DNA from 3 places in the Pseudoalteromonas sp. JC3 genome. Region 3 is predicted to be linked to each of the others. Evidence: predicted binding sites of a transcription regulator. Region 3 holds the regulator's gene; each other region holds the start of a gene.
What was found. Region 3 encodes sigma-54, which starts transcription at its own class of promoters, with help from an activator protein. Its sites were predicted from a motif close to GTTGGCACGNNNNTNGNNT; they were not measured.

Region 1 (4,480 bases), 1.2 Mb from region 3:
TACTTCTTCTAAGTTTGCAATACGCATTGTTAAATCTAAGCGTACTTTCTCAGGAAACTGAGACAAGATTTCGGCGGATTGCTCAGGCTCGAGATAAGACAATACAATCGTTTGGATCTGCGGGTGCTCGTTGCGGATAATATTGGCAACTTGCTTCGAGTCCATCCACTTCAACGAATCCAACCCTTTTGCACCAGAGCCCATAACGATTTGGTCAATAAGGCTTGCCGCTTTGTCTTCACCAAGTGCTGCGGTTAGCGCCTTCTTAATAAAATCTTCCGATTGGAAACCAATTGTACTAAAACTTTGAATTTGTTCGATAAACAAATTGTGCACAGCTGCAATTTTAGCCTGAGATAGGTCATCCATGGAGGCCATCGCCATACCGACCTTTTGCACTTGCTTCGGCTCTAAGTGTTTCAAAATCTGAGCCGCATCTTCTTCAGTCAAACTAAGCAGTAAGATGGCAGCCTTGTCGACGCCATCTAGCTTGTCAACGTCAAAGGCTGCGGGCAATTGTTTTTGTTCTTGATCAGTCATCTTCTGTCAACCACGCTTTCACAACTTGTGATGAGAGTTCTGGTTCGTTAGCAACTAAGGCACGTACTGCTTTGAGTAAGTCCTCGTCGCCATGTAAGTCTGGCAATTGTAATCTACCGTCAGAAGAGAAGCCAACCGCAGACTCATCGAATTCGTTATTTAGCATATCGAGTGTACTGTCACCTAAATCTACACCACTGGTCAACGCATCTTCATCAAAATCTTCAAGCGTATCATCTGGGTAAATTAGACGCTTAAGCATAGGTCTTACTACCGCTAAGATTAGCACAATGATCACTAAGGTACCTGCTGCAAGACGGATTGTCTTTTGGAACCAATCTTGCTCCCAAAGTGGTATCTCTTGCATTTCAGTGAGGTCTTCACGCACGAATGGCACAGTCACTACCTCTAGTGCATCACCTCGCTGCATATCAAAGCCCACACCACCTTGTAGCAAACGACGGATGTTATTTAACTCTTCTTGCGTACGCGGCGCCATTGCCATGTTACCTTCAGCATCAGGTTTTGCGAGGTAGTCAACGGCCACACTCACACTGATCCGGCGAATAACCCCAGTTTGCTGACGTTTATGGCTAATAGTGGTATCTAACTCATAGTTACGGGTTGCTTCTTTTTGATTACTGCTTGGTGTTGCACTTTGACCATTGCCGCCTTGACCCGCAATCTCTGGGATATTTGAGTTTATAGGAGGTTGATTAGTCAGCGCCCCCGGAATACCGACAGCTAAGCCACCAATATTATTTTCTTCATACGTCGTTTCGCTACGAACCGCAGGTAAATCTGGGTTATAACGTTTTTGCGTTTCTTCAACTGCGCTGAAGTCCATCGTTAAGTCAACCTGCGCGGTAAAGTTACCAAGACCTACAGTTGGGATCAGGATGCTATCAATTTTTTCTAGATATTCTTGTTCACGCTTACGTTCGATTTCATACTCTTTTCTCGAGCGCGCAGCTAAAGAGTCTTGAGAACCAGAGTTGAGTAGACGACCGTTTTGATCGGTGACAGTCACGCGTGAAGGCTCTAGGCCTTGTACCGCTGATGCCACAATGTCTACGATTGAATCAACTTCTTCGCCGCCAAGCGTTTTGCCACGTTTAAGGGTAATAACTACGGTTGCAGAGGGCTTTTTCTCGCGACGTGCAAAGACGTTTTCTTTTGGAATTGCAAGTAACACTTTTGCACGATTTACGTCTTGTAACTCTTCAATTGTTCTCGCAAGTTGTTGCTCACGGCTATGTTTTAAGCGCTCTCTTTCAAGACGTTGGCTAACACCAAAACCCATATCTTGCATCAGAATATCAGTGCCAGAACTCGGAGACTGGGTAAAACCGTCACGCGCCATGCGTAGTTTTATGTCTTGATAGTCCGACTCAGCGACTAAAATGGTATTACCATCTAATTGGTATTCAATTTTCTGTTGGTCTAAAAAGTCTAACGTTTCGACGAGTTCTTCTGTTGGGTACTTACCAAGTGGGCGCATATCTGGTTGGCGCGCCCAAATGATAATAAAGATTGCGATTGCTAAACAAATAGCAAGGGCAATAACCAGAGTAACCTGGCGCAACATATCAACACCGCTTAGCGCACTGAAGTAGCCTGATTTTTGCTCTTGTTGCTCATCCGATCCGCTGTCATTATTCAGCGCTGCATCGGAAAGCGTAAGATCTGTTGATTGATTAGTAGCCACGATTACTCTCCACAGTCACTCAATTAAACTGGCATGCTCATGATTTCTTTATAGGCCTCAACAAGTTTATTACGAACTTGCACTGTTGCCTCAAAAGCGACCGACGATTTTTGTTTCGCTATCATGGCTTCTGCAAGAGAAACGCTTCTGTCACCCATTTCAACAGCGGTGACTTTTTGTTTCGCTTCTTGTTGTAAGCCATGAACCGTATTAAGTGCGTCTGAGAGTAAATCGCCAAACTGAGCCGACGAAGATGCCGCCGTCTTAACCGGCTGCACTGATGGCTGTGTGTTTCTCGTCGCTTCTGCAGCCATTGCCTGCATTTCTTGAAATAGCGCTGATGATTGTACTTTCATGATGCTTTACTCAAAATAACTCTTAGTTACCTGTAATAAAGCAGAAAACGTGCCAACTTAAAATCGTTAATATTCAGTACCTTGCAACATTTTAATTATGTCGAAAAATTGGCAGTGCATAGAAGTGAAAACTAGGCGCCTAAGATCTGCTGATCTTTATAGGCGCCTGAGTAAATTTGAATTAGCAGATAAAGCTTAACCTGAGGTTTGGAAAAGCAATGAGCTAACTCATTGTTTATAAACTCAGGTAACTTAGGTTAAGCGGGTAGTGCAATCCCTAAATCTCGCATTTTTGCCAGCTTATAGCGAAGTGTGCGAGGACTCATACCCAATACCTCCGCCACCTCTTTACGTTTGCCATTAAACTTTGCCAGTGTATCTAAAATAATTTGGTGTTCTTTATCCTGTAACTCATCCTTATAGCTAATGATCTCATCCTCACCTTGAGAGCGCTCCATTAGAGCTGATGCTTCATGATTTACAAGTGGTGCAGACTCTATCAAAGCCATCGGTGAGAAATTTTCGATAAAAATATCATCTTCTTGAATTTCATTACCTTGGAACAAAATCAGGGCACGTTGAATAACGTTATCCAGCTCTCTTACGTTTCCAGGCCAACTGTGTGAACTGAGCTTGCGCTTTGCACCGCTGCTTAATATAGGTGTTGGCTTGCCTGCTTTTTGCGTATGTCTTACCAACAAATGCTCAGCTAACACAGCGATATCACCCGCTCTGTCCTTCAGTGGCAACCACTCTAGCGGGAAAACATTGAGGCGATAATATAAATCTTCTCTAAATACCCCATCCTCCACCGCTTCTTTTAAATCGCGGTTACTGGTTGCTAGTACTCTGACGTCCAGTGAAATGGTTTTTCTGCTACCTAAACGCTCTACCTCGCGCTCTTGTAACACGCGAAGTAATTTTGCTTGTAATCCCAAATCCATCTCTGTGATCTCATCAAGCAAAATCGTTCCCTTTTGTGCTTGCTCAAATTTTCCAGGACACGCCTGAATGGCACCTGTAAATGCCCCCTTTTCGTAACCAAATAGGGTCGCTTCGAGCATATTTTCTGGGATTGCAGCGCAGTTAATTGCGATAAAGGGCTCATCTGCTCTGTCGGATTTATCGTGAATATAGCGAGCCAACACTTCTTTACCTGAACCGCTCGGTCCAAGTACCATCACGCTGGCATCCGACTTCGCTACTTTTGCAGCCAGTTCAAGTAGTTTAATACTCTTGGGATCGGCAACAATGGGGCCGTCTGTCTCTTTTTCCTTCTCAGGTAGATAACGTCCAACCATATTAAGCAATACTTCAGGCGCAAATGGCTTGGCCATATAGTCGATGGCACCCAATCTCATCGCTTCAACCGCATCATCAATGGTCGCGTATGCTGTCATCATCAATACCGGTAATTCGGGATAGTTGAGTTTAATGGTCTTTAACAAGTCAAGCCCACTCATGGCACCCATTTGCACGTCACTCACCACCAAAGAAAAGGTTTCTTGCTTTAGCAATAAAACGGCTTGTTCCGCACAACTTGCTTCTACGCACTCGATATTTGAAAGCTGCAATGTATCAATGAGTGCTTCTCTTAAACCAGCATCATCTTCAACAACTAAAACTCTGTTACTCATAGTTCCTCCGCCTCAATTAGTGGTAGTACCAAGCTAAAACGCGCACCCTTGCCTTCAACATTGTCTGCCTGCGCAAACCCTTTGTGCGCGTTAGCGACCGAATTAACCACCGCAAGTCCTAGCCCAGTCCCCTGCGACTTAGTTGTAAAAAATGGTTCAAACAACTTGTCTACTAAGGTTTCATCGATGCCAGGTCCATTATCAACAACTGAGATACGTACATACTCGCCACACGGCTC
Region 2 (4,480 bases), 1.2 Mb from region 3:
ACCTACAGAAACGCAGCAATCCGACATGGAAATATTGTATGCCATGATGGAAGAGCAAGAGCGTAATGAAGATTCACAAGCCGCGGTATTGCAAGATATTGGCTTCGTTAGCTATCGTCATCGCAAAGAAATTGCTAACTACGCCAATCAAATTGCGTTGGAACTGTCAGATACTGTATTAGGGCAAAAGCCTGAGTCGATAGCGGTAGCCAGTTTTGTGAACTTTAATGAATCATTAAGGGATTCAAACCAGCTAGGAAACCAATTGGCTGAGTCCTTAATGCATCAAATGCAAAAGCTGGGTTATCAAGCGTTAGACTTTAAAGCATTGGGGAAAATTGAAGTGACATCCAGTGGCGACTTGACTTTTTCGCGTAACGCAAGCCGCTTGAAAAACACGCAATCTCCCAGCCATTTGCTCACAGGCACTATGGTTTACCGTCCACGAGGCGTGGAGGTAAATGCAAGATTGTTAGAGTTTAACACCAACTTAGTGATAGCAAGCACGGTGGTGACCATCCCGTATTTTATCCTTGATGATCAGGCAACCGCTGCAAGGTAGTACTTCAAATAGCGGTTTTTAGAAGAAAATACCGTTTAGGTTTTATTAAACGAAGAACTATCCTACTTCTTATTCACACCTCAAGTGAAGTAACTGATAGCGCAGTAGTGGGTCTTAACTGCTGCGTATTCACCTACTGAACCAGCTCATTTATTACCGCGAATAAATTGACTATTAATCTTTAAAAGTTCATTAAGATCAGTATACTAAAGTGAAGTCACTGAGATGCAGTACAACAGAGAATCGACAACTCCAGACTTTCATGGGTATTAAGTAATGCAGATCCCGCTAGTGAAGGTCAAAAAAAGCGATCGTTATCTGACTTTAGAGATTGTCCCCATAGTTTAATGGATAAAACAAGGCCCTCCTAAGGCTTAGATGTAGGTTCGATTCCTACTGGGGACGCCATTGGTATCACTTTTGCGTGGAATTACCAAAGTAAATGGGCGGCGGAAGCATGATGTAGAGTGTGTAAAGTCGTCGAAAATCTTGTCTGCGTCATAGGTAGTCTTAACCTTACAGTTCAAACTCATTTTCATTTTCTATTTGAATTTCAACCAAATCATTAATTTGCACATTGTGAAGTGGGCGATTACTGATATTTACCGCAATGGCGTTTTGCGCATTCACCTGGATCACTTGCAGTTTATTAATGGTTTTAATTTGATGCATAAATATTTTACCATCGACATTAGTCAGCGGATTACTATGCGCTACGTTAAGGATCTGGCCATTCTCTAAGCCATGCATGCGGCCCAAATTAATAACGACTTGTTCATCATCGATATGTAGGATTTTGCCGTTGGTTGGTAAGCAGGCCACCGCTGCGTTTAAATCAGTTGCGATTTGTGTCAGCGTGGTTTGGATCTCATCAGCATAATCTGTCTGCCAAAAGCGCTCACTGTACACATCAATTAATTTGGTCTTCTTAAACGGCCACACGCCTTGAGTGGCATATTGCTTTTGCCACACCCTTTCATGAGAAAGTGCATCAAACAGCGCAAAGTCTACCTTGAAGCTTCTTAAATATTTATCACTTTGCCAAAATGCGAAGTCGCTATTAAGTTTATCGACACCTGCAATATCAGTAATTTGACTCAGTAATACAAATTGGCTGTTCGTATTTGCCGTAATGGTCTCGATTAGCTGTTCATTATAATCAAACCGCTGGCTGAAAAAGCGGTTAACGTCTATGGTCTGTGCGAAATAGGGAACAGGTTCTAAGCTCAACTTTTGTTCAGACATTGTCTGGTATAGGCGCTCGCTCACCGCTTTATTTATGTCAAAAATTTGACCTAGTGTTGCTTGGTGTTTATTTTTTAACTGACTTTGTGTGACTGCAACCTGTTTGTCGTAAGCACTAGTAGGGCACTGAGCACTCTGTGGGGTAATATCGATATGTAATGTCACCTGCCATGAGTCACCAACTTTTGCTTCAGCAATTACGTTGGCACTTTGGATTTCAGCATTTGAGCGGATCTTAAGTTGATCTTGGGTGAGCACACCATCGGTGACGGTTTGCACACTACTCACCGAAGCGCCAGAAAACAGCAAAGCTTGTGTGATGGCGTCATTTACCGCCTTTCTTTTGGCTTTTTGATGGTCGCCATTTTTAACGTCAGCCATGCCGGTAACTTCAAACCATTCAGCATAAGCTGGATGAACCAAGGTGATACACAACAGTGATAGACTGGTCGCGAATTGCTTTTTCATGTTTAAATGCCCAGATCAAAAACTACTCTTCAACTCAGCAATACCTGTGCCAAATTTTGGCAAGGTTCGTGCATAATCACACATTATGAAAGTTAATTTTATTTCTTGCCAATACTCAATGAAACCACAACAACCCTTGCGAGACCAAGATGTTGGGGAAGTGCTTAATTTTGATTGGTATATATTGTAGCGGAGTGGGGTGAAATGCGTATCACTAATTCTATCAGTTCAGTTGTTATGGTTTGTTCGCTAGCAGGGCTCAGCGGCTGTTCAAGCCTCGTTGATAAGCATATTGAGTATGAAACAGTGCAACCGGAAACTTTTCCTGTTTTACGGGCTGTGGGGTACGCTCCTTTGAGTGCTCAGCCGGGTAAAACTGCGGGTGAGAAGCAGCTAATGGCCATTAAAGTGTCAAAATTAGAAGCCTATCGTGAATTGGCTGAGCAACTGTATGGCCAGAATTTGACATCCACTATTACGGTAAAAGGAGCGGTTGCGCAAAACGACGGTCTTAAGAGCCAAGTAAATGGACTTGTTCGTGGGGCTAAGGTGCTGAAAAGTTACGCAGTTGGTGATACTTACGCGACGGAGTTAGAGCTTGATATGAAACGCGTTTATGATTTGTATATTACTCAAGTCAAGCCGCAGAAAATTAAGAAGATATCTTATAGCTTTAAGTAAGCACTCATCACATATCGCTTACTTAATGCGCTTCACTTCGATTGTTCTTCAATACTAAAATACGACAGGCGTGGCTACGCCTTTAGGTTACGTACCAATTCACTGTCGCTACTTTTCACGCTGCCATCTTGACCATATGTAATCGAAGTTGGTGCGCCAATTAAGATCCCTTTTAGTTCACGTGTGCTTACATTAGCCTGATGAGCCGTTTTAGCATTGATTTCATTTTTGGTTTGGCACTCACTGAGTAGTGCTCGCACTTTAGCAACGAGCGGGGCTACTTCACTGCTTTCAAAGACGTGAGACTCAGTTTTTGACAATTCATTGTCGAGCTTTTGCAGTTTTGAAATGAGAGTTAGCTTTTCACGAGCGATTTCTTTTAAGTTGTCGCCACGCCGAGACGCGAGCTCGTCAAGCTCACGAGCCAGAAGCTGGGTCATCGCTTCTAGCGTCGAGATTTGTTCTGAAAGTTTGTGGTGGCAGAGCCGAACCAAATCATCCATATATTTCGAACTCAAATGCAGCTATGTTTTTGGCTAGTTTTTCCGCGTCAACTTGATACTTGCCTTCTGCAATCGCTTTTTTCAGTTCTTCGACTTTCTTGTCGTCAAAGCCTGATGACTGCTGCGCTTTTTCGTTGACCGTTTTCAGCTGTTGCGCTTGTGGAGTCAGGCTCACTGAATCCGCAGCTGCTTTCGGTGTAGCTGGTGATTTAACTGACGCACTATTAGCATCATTTCTTTGCAATTCAGCCTTCTGTTGCTTAACATTATTAGCAACGGATGTAGACTGATTCTGACCGTTAACTTGATTAACCATGATTGTAGACCCAATAAAATTATACTCTCAGCCTTGTTATCGGCGTTTAATAGTATTACTTTAGCAAATTTTTTATAAATTCACCTCTACTGTTTCCACTTCTATTACTCTAGCACGTAAGGTTTTGCCAGAGCGAGCGTTTTTAATATTAATAAGTTCACCACGGTTGCCATCTTGCTGCGCTTCTCCTTGAGTTTTGATCACAAGCCCACCTGATTTAGCAATAATCGTCACCGTATCGCCTTTGCAGACCATACAAATATGAGCCTGAGTAAAGGCTTGACCTTCTCTGATATTACGTTTGCTTCTACTGCCTATTAGTATCGACTTATCTTCTATATAGGAAACCCTACGAAAACGTTTCGGCTGATACTCTATTTTCACATCGTCATCCTGAATAACACGGCCTTTTTCTAACATGGTCGCGCTAACTAAAATAGGGAAGAGGTGATCGATACGCACGTGGACGTATTGAGTCCAGCTGAGGGTATCGTTGCATCTAATTTGTACTGTCACTTGAGTGTCAAAAGGCGGAGTCATTGCTGTACTATATTGCAACGGCGATTGACAATCCCTTGCTGGAATTCTTGAATCAAGTGGTATAGCAGTTAGTGATAGCTGGCTGTCGGGATCTTGCTCTACATTTGGTTCAACAAATTCTATTGCGCTTTGTTCTAAAGTTTTGTTGTCATATTGCTGACAATA
Region 3 (4,480 bases):
CATTTAACCCTCTTGCTCTCGGTGACGAATTTTGACGTTGGGATGGGTTTTAGCAAAACGTTCACCAATGGTTTGCGCTAAGTATACCGAGCGATGTTGCCCACCTGTACATCCTATTGCGATCGTTAGATAACTGCGATTGTTACGCTCTAAGTGTGGTAACCAAGTTTGTACGAAGGTTTGGATCTGCCAAGTAAACTTTTGCACGATGCTGTGACTCGACAAATAGTCTTTAACTGGCTGATCTAAGCCAGTTAGCGGCTTAAGCTCAGGCTCCCAATGTGGGTTGGGTAAAAAGCGCGCATCAAAAACGTAATCCGCTTGTTTTGGGATGCCGTGTTTAAAGCCGAAAGATTCAAAGGTAATAATGAGTTGTTTGTCTTTTTTACCTAAGATTTTTTCGCGGATATCTTCTGCAAGTTGATGAACGCTCAGGCCTGTAGTATCAATGAGAAAATCGGCGCGAGTGATCAGCACGTCTAACAATTCCCGTTCTTTCTTTATCGCAACATCTAATGGAAGATTATGCAGTGAAAGAGGGTGCAAACGTCGTGTTTCTGAGAAGCGCTTTATCAGGGTTTGATCGTCACTGTCTAAATAAAACAGGGTAGGTTTGGCAAAGCCTGGTAAGTATTCAAGAATGTCATTAAACTCGTCCTGTTCTTTAGGTAAGTTTCTAACATCAATACTGACTGCAATTTTATTATAATTGTCCGAAACACTGCGGACTAAAGACGGCAGCAAATTGACTGGAATGTTATCCACACAATAGTAGCCTAAGTCTTCCAATACTCGAAGCGCTACAGATTTACCAGAGCCTGAGCGGCCACTGATAATGATAAGCTCGAGTCCTTTTTCTTCATCACTCATCAAGTTCACCTTGGATCACTGCATATAACTCATCATCACTTTTTGCTTGCCTAAGCATTTTGCAAAAAGACTTGTCTTTGAGTGTATCAGCAATCGCCGCTAAGGTCTTCAGGTGTTGTTGATTATCACCTTCAGGTACGATGAACGCGACAAAAATATCGACAGGCTGCTTATCTATGGCTTCAAACTGGATCCCTTGCTCGCTGACAAGCACCATTGCAAGGATTTTATCCAAACCTTCAAGTCGACCATGGGGAATGGCAATGCCTTTACCGATCCCTGTGCTGCCTAATTTCTCTCGCGCCATTAAGGCGTCCAAGATAGCATGCTGACTGGTATTTGGAATTTGGCTATGAGCCAGTTCGCTGATGTATTCTAAAATACGTTTTTTGCTATTAAAAAGGACCGCAGCTTTACTGCAGTCCTTGTTCACTAATTCACTTAATTTCATCTTAGTGTCGAGTGAGCTTCTCTTTGTGTTTAATAACTTGACGATCTAGCTTGTCGATAAGGCCATCAATTGCGGCATACATATCTTGATGCTCTGTTGATGCAAATAGCTCGCCGCCGTTTACGTGTAATGTTGCTTCTGCTTTTTGTACTAGTTTCTCGACATCAAGGATCACATGCACATTATTGATATGATCAAAGTGCCTTTCTAGCTTCGCAAACTTGTTGGTGACATAGTCTCTTAATGAGTCAGTAATTTCTACATGGCGACCAGTTAGATTTAGTTGCATAAGCATTTTTCCTTCTTGGGTTTTACGTCTTATATCAAGCTTTTACGCTGATTTGACGGTGGAATGGCTAGGGATTCACGATATTTTGCAATCGTACGTCTCGCTACCTTAATTCCTTGCTCAGCTAAGATATCTGCAATTTTGCTGTCACTCAATGGCTTCGCGGTATTCTCTGCAGCTATCAGCTTTTTGATAAGTGCTCTAATTGCTGTAGAAGAGCACTCACCTCCATTTTCCGTACTTACATGGCTAGAGAAGAAATACTTCAGCTCAAATATTCCCCGAGGTGTATGCATGTATTTTTGTGTTGTCACACGGGAAATTGTGGACTCATGCATCTCAACCATTTCAGCAACATCATTTAGCACCATAGGGCGCATTGCTTCGGGGCCATGTTCAAAGAATGCCTGTTGTTGTTGCACAATGCAATTGGTAACTTTTAATAAAGTATCATTTCGGCTTTCTAAGCTTTTAATAAACCACTTTGCTTCTTGTAAATGTGAGCGAATAAACTGACTATCCGTACTGGATTTCGCCGTTCTAGACATCGCAGCGTAATGGTCATTTACTCTTATTTTAGGCATAGCATCAGGATTTAGCTCTACGACCCAACGACCTTTTACTTTTTTCACCGATACGTCAGGGATCACATATTCAGGCTCTTCATGAATAATGCTTGCCGCAGGCTTTGGGTTAAGGCTATGTATTAACGTCATGACCTCTTTGAGATCGGCTTCTTTAAGGCGCGTTTTCTTAGCCAAAGTTCGATAGTCACGGCTGGCAAGCAAGTCGATATGCTCTGTCAGGATCATTTTTGTTTCGGCAATCCATGGGGTATCTGGGGCGAATTGGTTGAGCTGAATGCATAAGCATTCTTGTAAACTACGCGCTGCGATACCGACAGGGTCAAAAAGCTGAATGCGTTTGAGTACGGCTTCGACTTCATCTAGCTCAATAGGCTCTTCGCTATTCTCGTCATTAATGCTTTCTAAAATGTCTTCGCAAGACAGTGTTAGAATGCCTGACAGGTCGACCGCTTCAATAATCGCAATCGCAATAGCTCTATCTGTTGGACTAAATGGTGTCAGTTCGAGTTGCCACATGAGATAATCGTGGAGAGATTCAGAGGTTTCCCCTTGATAAACATTATCGTCATCGGGAAGTGGACCTGAGCTTGCAGCAGGCGCTGCACTCATATACTCGTCCCAAGTGACATCCATGGCAAGGTCATCGCTCACAGTGTCTTTGCTCATGGCGGTATCTGAGTCTATCTCATAGTCACTAACCTGCGTTTCATCGGCTGAATCTTGATTGTCGTCAGCACGGCTCTTTTCTTGGCTGTGTTGGTCAGCGTTTTCGCCGTCAGTATTATCACCTTCTTCCACTTCCAACAATGGATTGCTGTCTAATGCTTCTTGTATTTCTTGTTGCAGATCCAATGTACTAAGCTGCAGCAAGCGAATGGCTTGTTGCAGTTGCGGAGTCATTGTAAGTTGCTGCCCCATGCGCAGCTGTAATGATTGCCTCATGTATCTCTAACAATCCTTTTTAACAGTTATTAATACTACGTCTTAACTATAGCTTGAATTGTTCGCCTAGGTAGACATCTCTTACGGTTTGATCTGCCAAAACATGTTCTGGCGTGCCTGCAGCGATTAACTCACCATGTGAAACGATGTAGGCCTTTTCACATACGTCCAGTGTTTCTCTAACGTTATGATCGGTGATAAGCACACCGATACCACGGTTTTTTAGGTGCTCTATGATTGTCTTTATATCTAACACCGAAATAGGATCAACACCAGCAAAAGGTTCATCTAACAGGATAAACTTAGGGTTTGCGGCTAAAGCGCGAGCAATTTCGACTCGTCTTCTTTCGCCTCCCGACAATGCCATGCCCTGTGAGTCGCGAATGTGTTGAATATTAAACTCATCCAGTAACTCGTTTAGTTCAGCTTCTCTTTCAACTTTAGATAAGTCTTTTCGAGTTTCTAAAATCGCCATCAAATTTTGATAGACCGTGAGTTTTCTAAAGATTGAAGACTCTTGCGGTAGATAGCCAATACCAAGTCGTGCACGGCTGTGCATCGGTAACAAAGTGATATCTTCGTCATCAATCTGAATATAGCCTTTGTCGCTTGGTACTAACCCTACAATCATGTAGAACGTAGTGGTTTTACCTGCACCATTTGGTCCTAATAAGCCTACAATACTGCCAGCCTGAACACTTAAACCAACATTTTTGACGACCTGACGACCTTTATAACTCTTTGCTAGACCAGTTGCTTTGAGCTCGCTCATTAATTGTTACCTTCTTCCTGCGCTTTTTTCTCTTTAGCGTCTTTTTTGTCATCAACAGGAACAAGGATGGTTCTTACTCGAGAGTCTTCTTGGTCTGAGCGCTCAGCGCTGATCAATTGCTTTTCAATGTCATAGGTGATGACTTGAGCATTGATTTTTTGCCCAGTTTGATTGATTTCAGCATCACCAGAAATCACTAGGGTTCCCTTCGCTACGTCGTAACGGATTTCATTTGCTTTGGCTTCTAGCAAGTTGCCATCGGGTTGACGTTCGCTAAAAGTGGCAGGGCTGCCAGTTGCCACAAGCAGTTGCTTGTTAATGCCAAGTTCCGCGCGACGGTGGACCTCTAGGCGATCGGCATTTATCTTTCTGTTGCCATGAATAATAACAACATTCTGTTCAAAAATACCGATGTTGCTTTGCAGTTGAGCTTGCTGACGGCCAGCATCAATAATGACTTCATTTTGTTCTGCAGCAATTGCTAGAGTAGAACTTGCAAGCAAGCCGATGAAAACTAGTTTGTTAATGATTTTACTGGTCATAATAAATTGTCTTTGTGTGGTTGATGA

Region 1: the regulator sigma-54 is predicted to act here: its motif matches at 2,643-2,661, upstream of fliE (flagellar hook-basal body complex protein FliE).
Region 2: the regulator sigma-54 is predicted to act here: its motif matches at 2,311-2,329, upstream of QSH61_RS06390 (flagellar assembly protein T N-terminal domain-containing protein).

The regions. Positions count from the first base shown of each region.
Region 1 covers NZ_CP127855.1:1,618,488-1,622,967, reverse strand. Annotated here, with positions in the region: gene fliG (flagellar motor switch protein FliG) at 1-540, opposite strand, end outside; gene fliF (flagellar basal-body MS-ring/collar protein FliF) at 533-2,251, opposite strand; gene fliE (flagellar hook-basal body complex protein FliE) at 2,272-2,604, opposite strand; gene QSH61_RS06615 (sigma-54-dependent transcriptional regulator) at 2,862-4,241, opposite strand; gene QSH61_RS06610 (sensor histidine kinase) at 4,238-4,480, opposite strand, start outside.
Region 2 covers NZ_CP127855.1:1,573,186-1,577,665, forward strand. Annotated here, with positions in the region: gene QSH61_RS06380 (FlgO family outer membrane protein) at 1-562, shown strand, start outside; tRNA gene QSH61_RS06385 (tRNA-Arg) at 896-970, shown strand; gene QSH61_RS06390 (flagellar assembly protein T N-terminal domain-containing protein) at 1,079-2,275, opposite strand; gene QSH61_RS06395 (LPP20 family lipoprotein) at 2,480-2,956, shown strand; gene flgN (flagellar protein FlgN) at 3,031-3,459, opposite strand; gene flgM (flagellar biosynthesis anti-sigma factor FlgM) at 3,452-3,775, opposite strand; gene flgA (flagellar basal body P-ring formation chaperone FlgA) at 3,848-4,480, opposite strand, start outside.
Region 3 covers NZ_CP127855.1:415,034-419,513, forward strand. Annotated here, with positions in the region: gene QSH61_RS01720 (HPr family phosphocarrier protein) at 1-3, opposite strand, end outside; gene rapZ (RNase adapter RapZ) at 4-870, opposite strand; gene ptsN (PTS IIA-like nitrogen regulatory protein PtsN) at 863-1,321, opposite strand; gene hpf (ribosome hibernation promoting factor) at 1,323-1,610, opposite strand; gene QSH61_RS01740 (RNA polymerase factor sigma-54) at 1,640-3,139, opposite strand; gene lptB (LPS export ABC transporter ATP-binding protein) at 3,186-3,911, opposite strand; gene lptA (lipopolysaccharide transport periplasmic protein LptA) at 3,911-4,453, opposite strand; gene lptC (LPS export ABC transporter periplasmic protein LptC) at 4,443-4,480, opposite strand, start outside.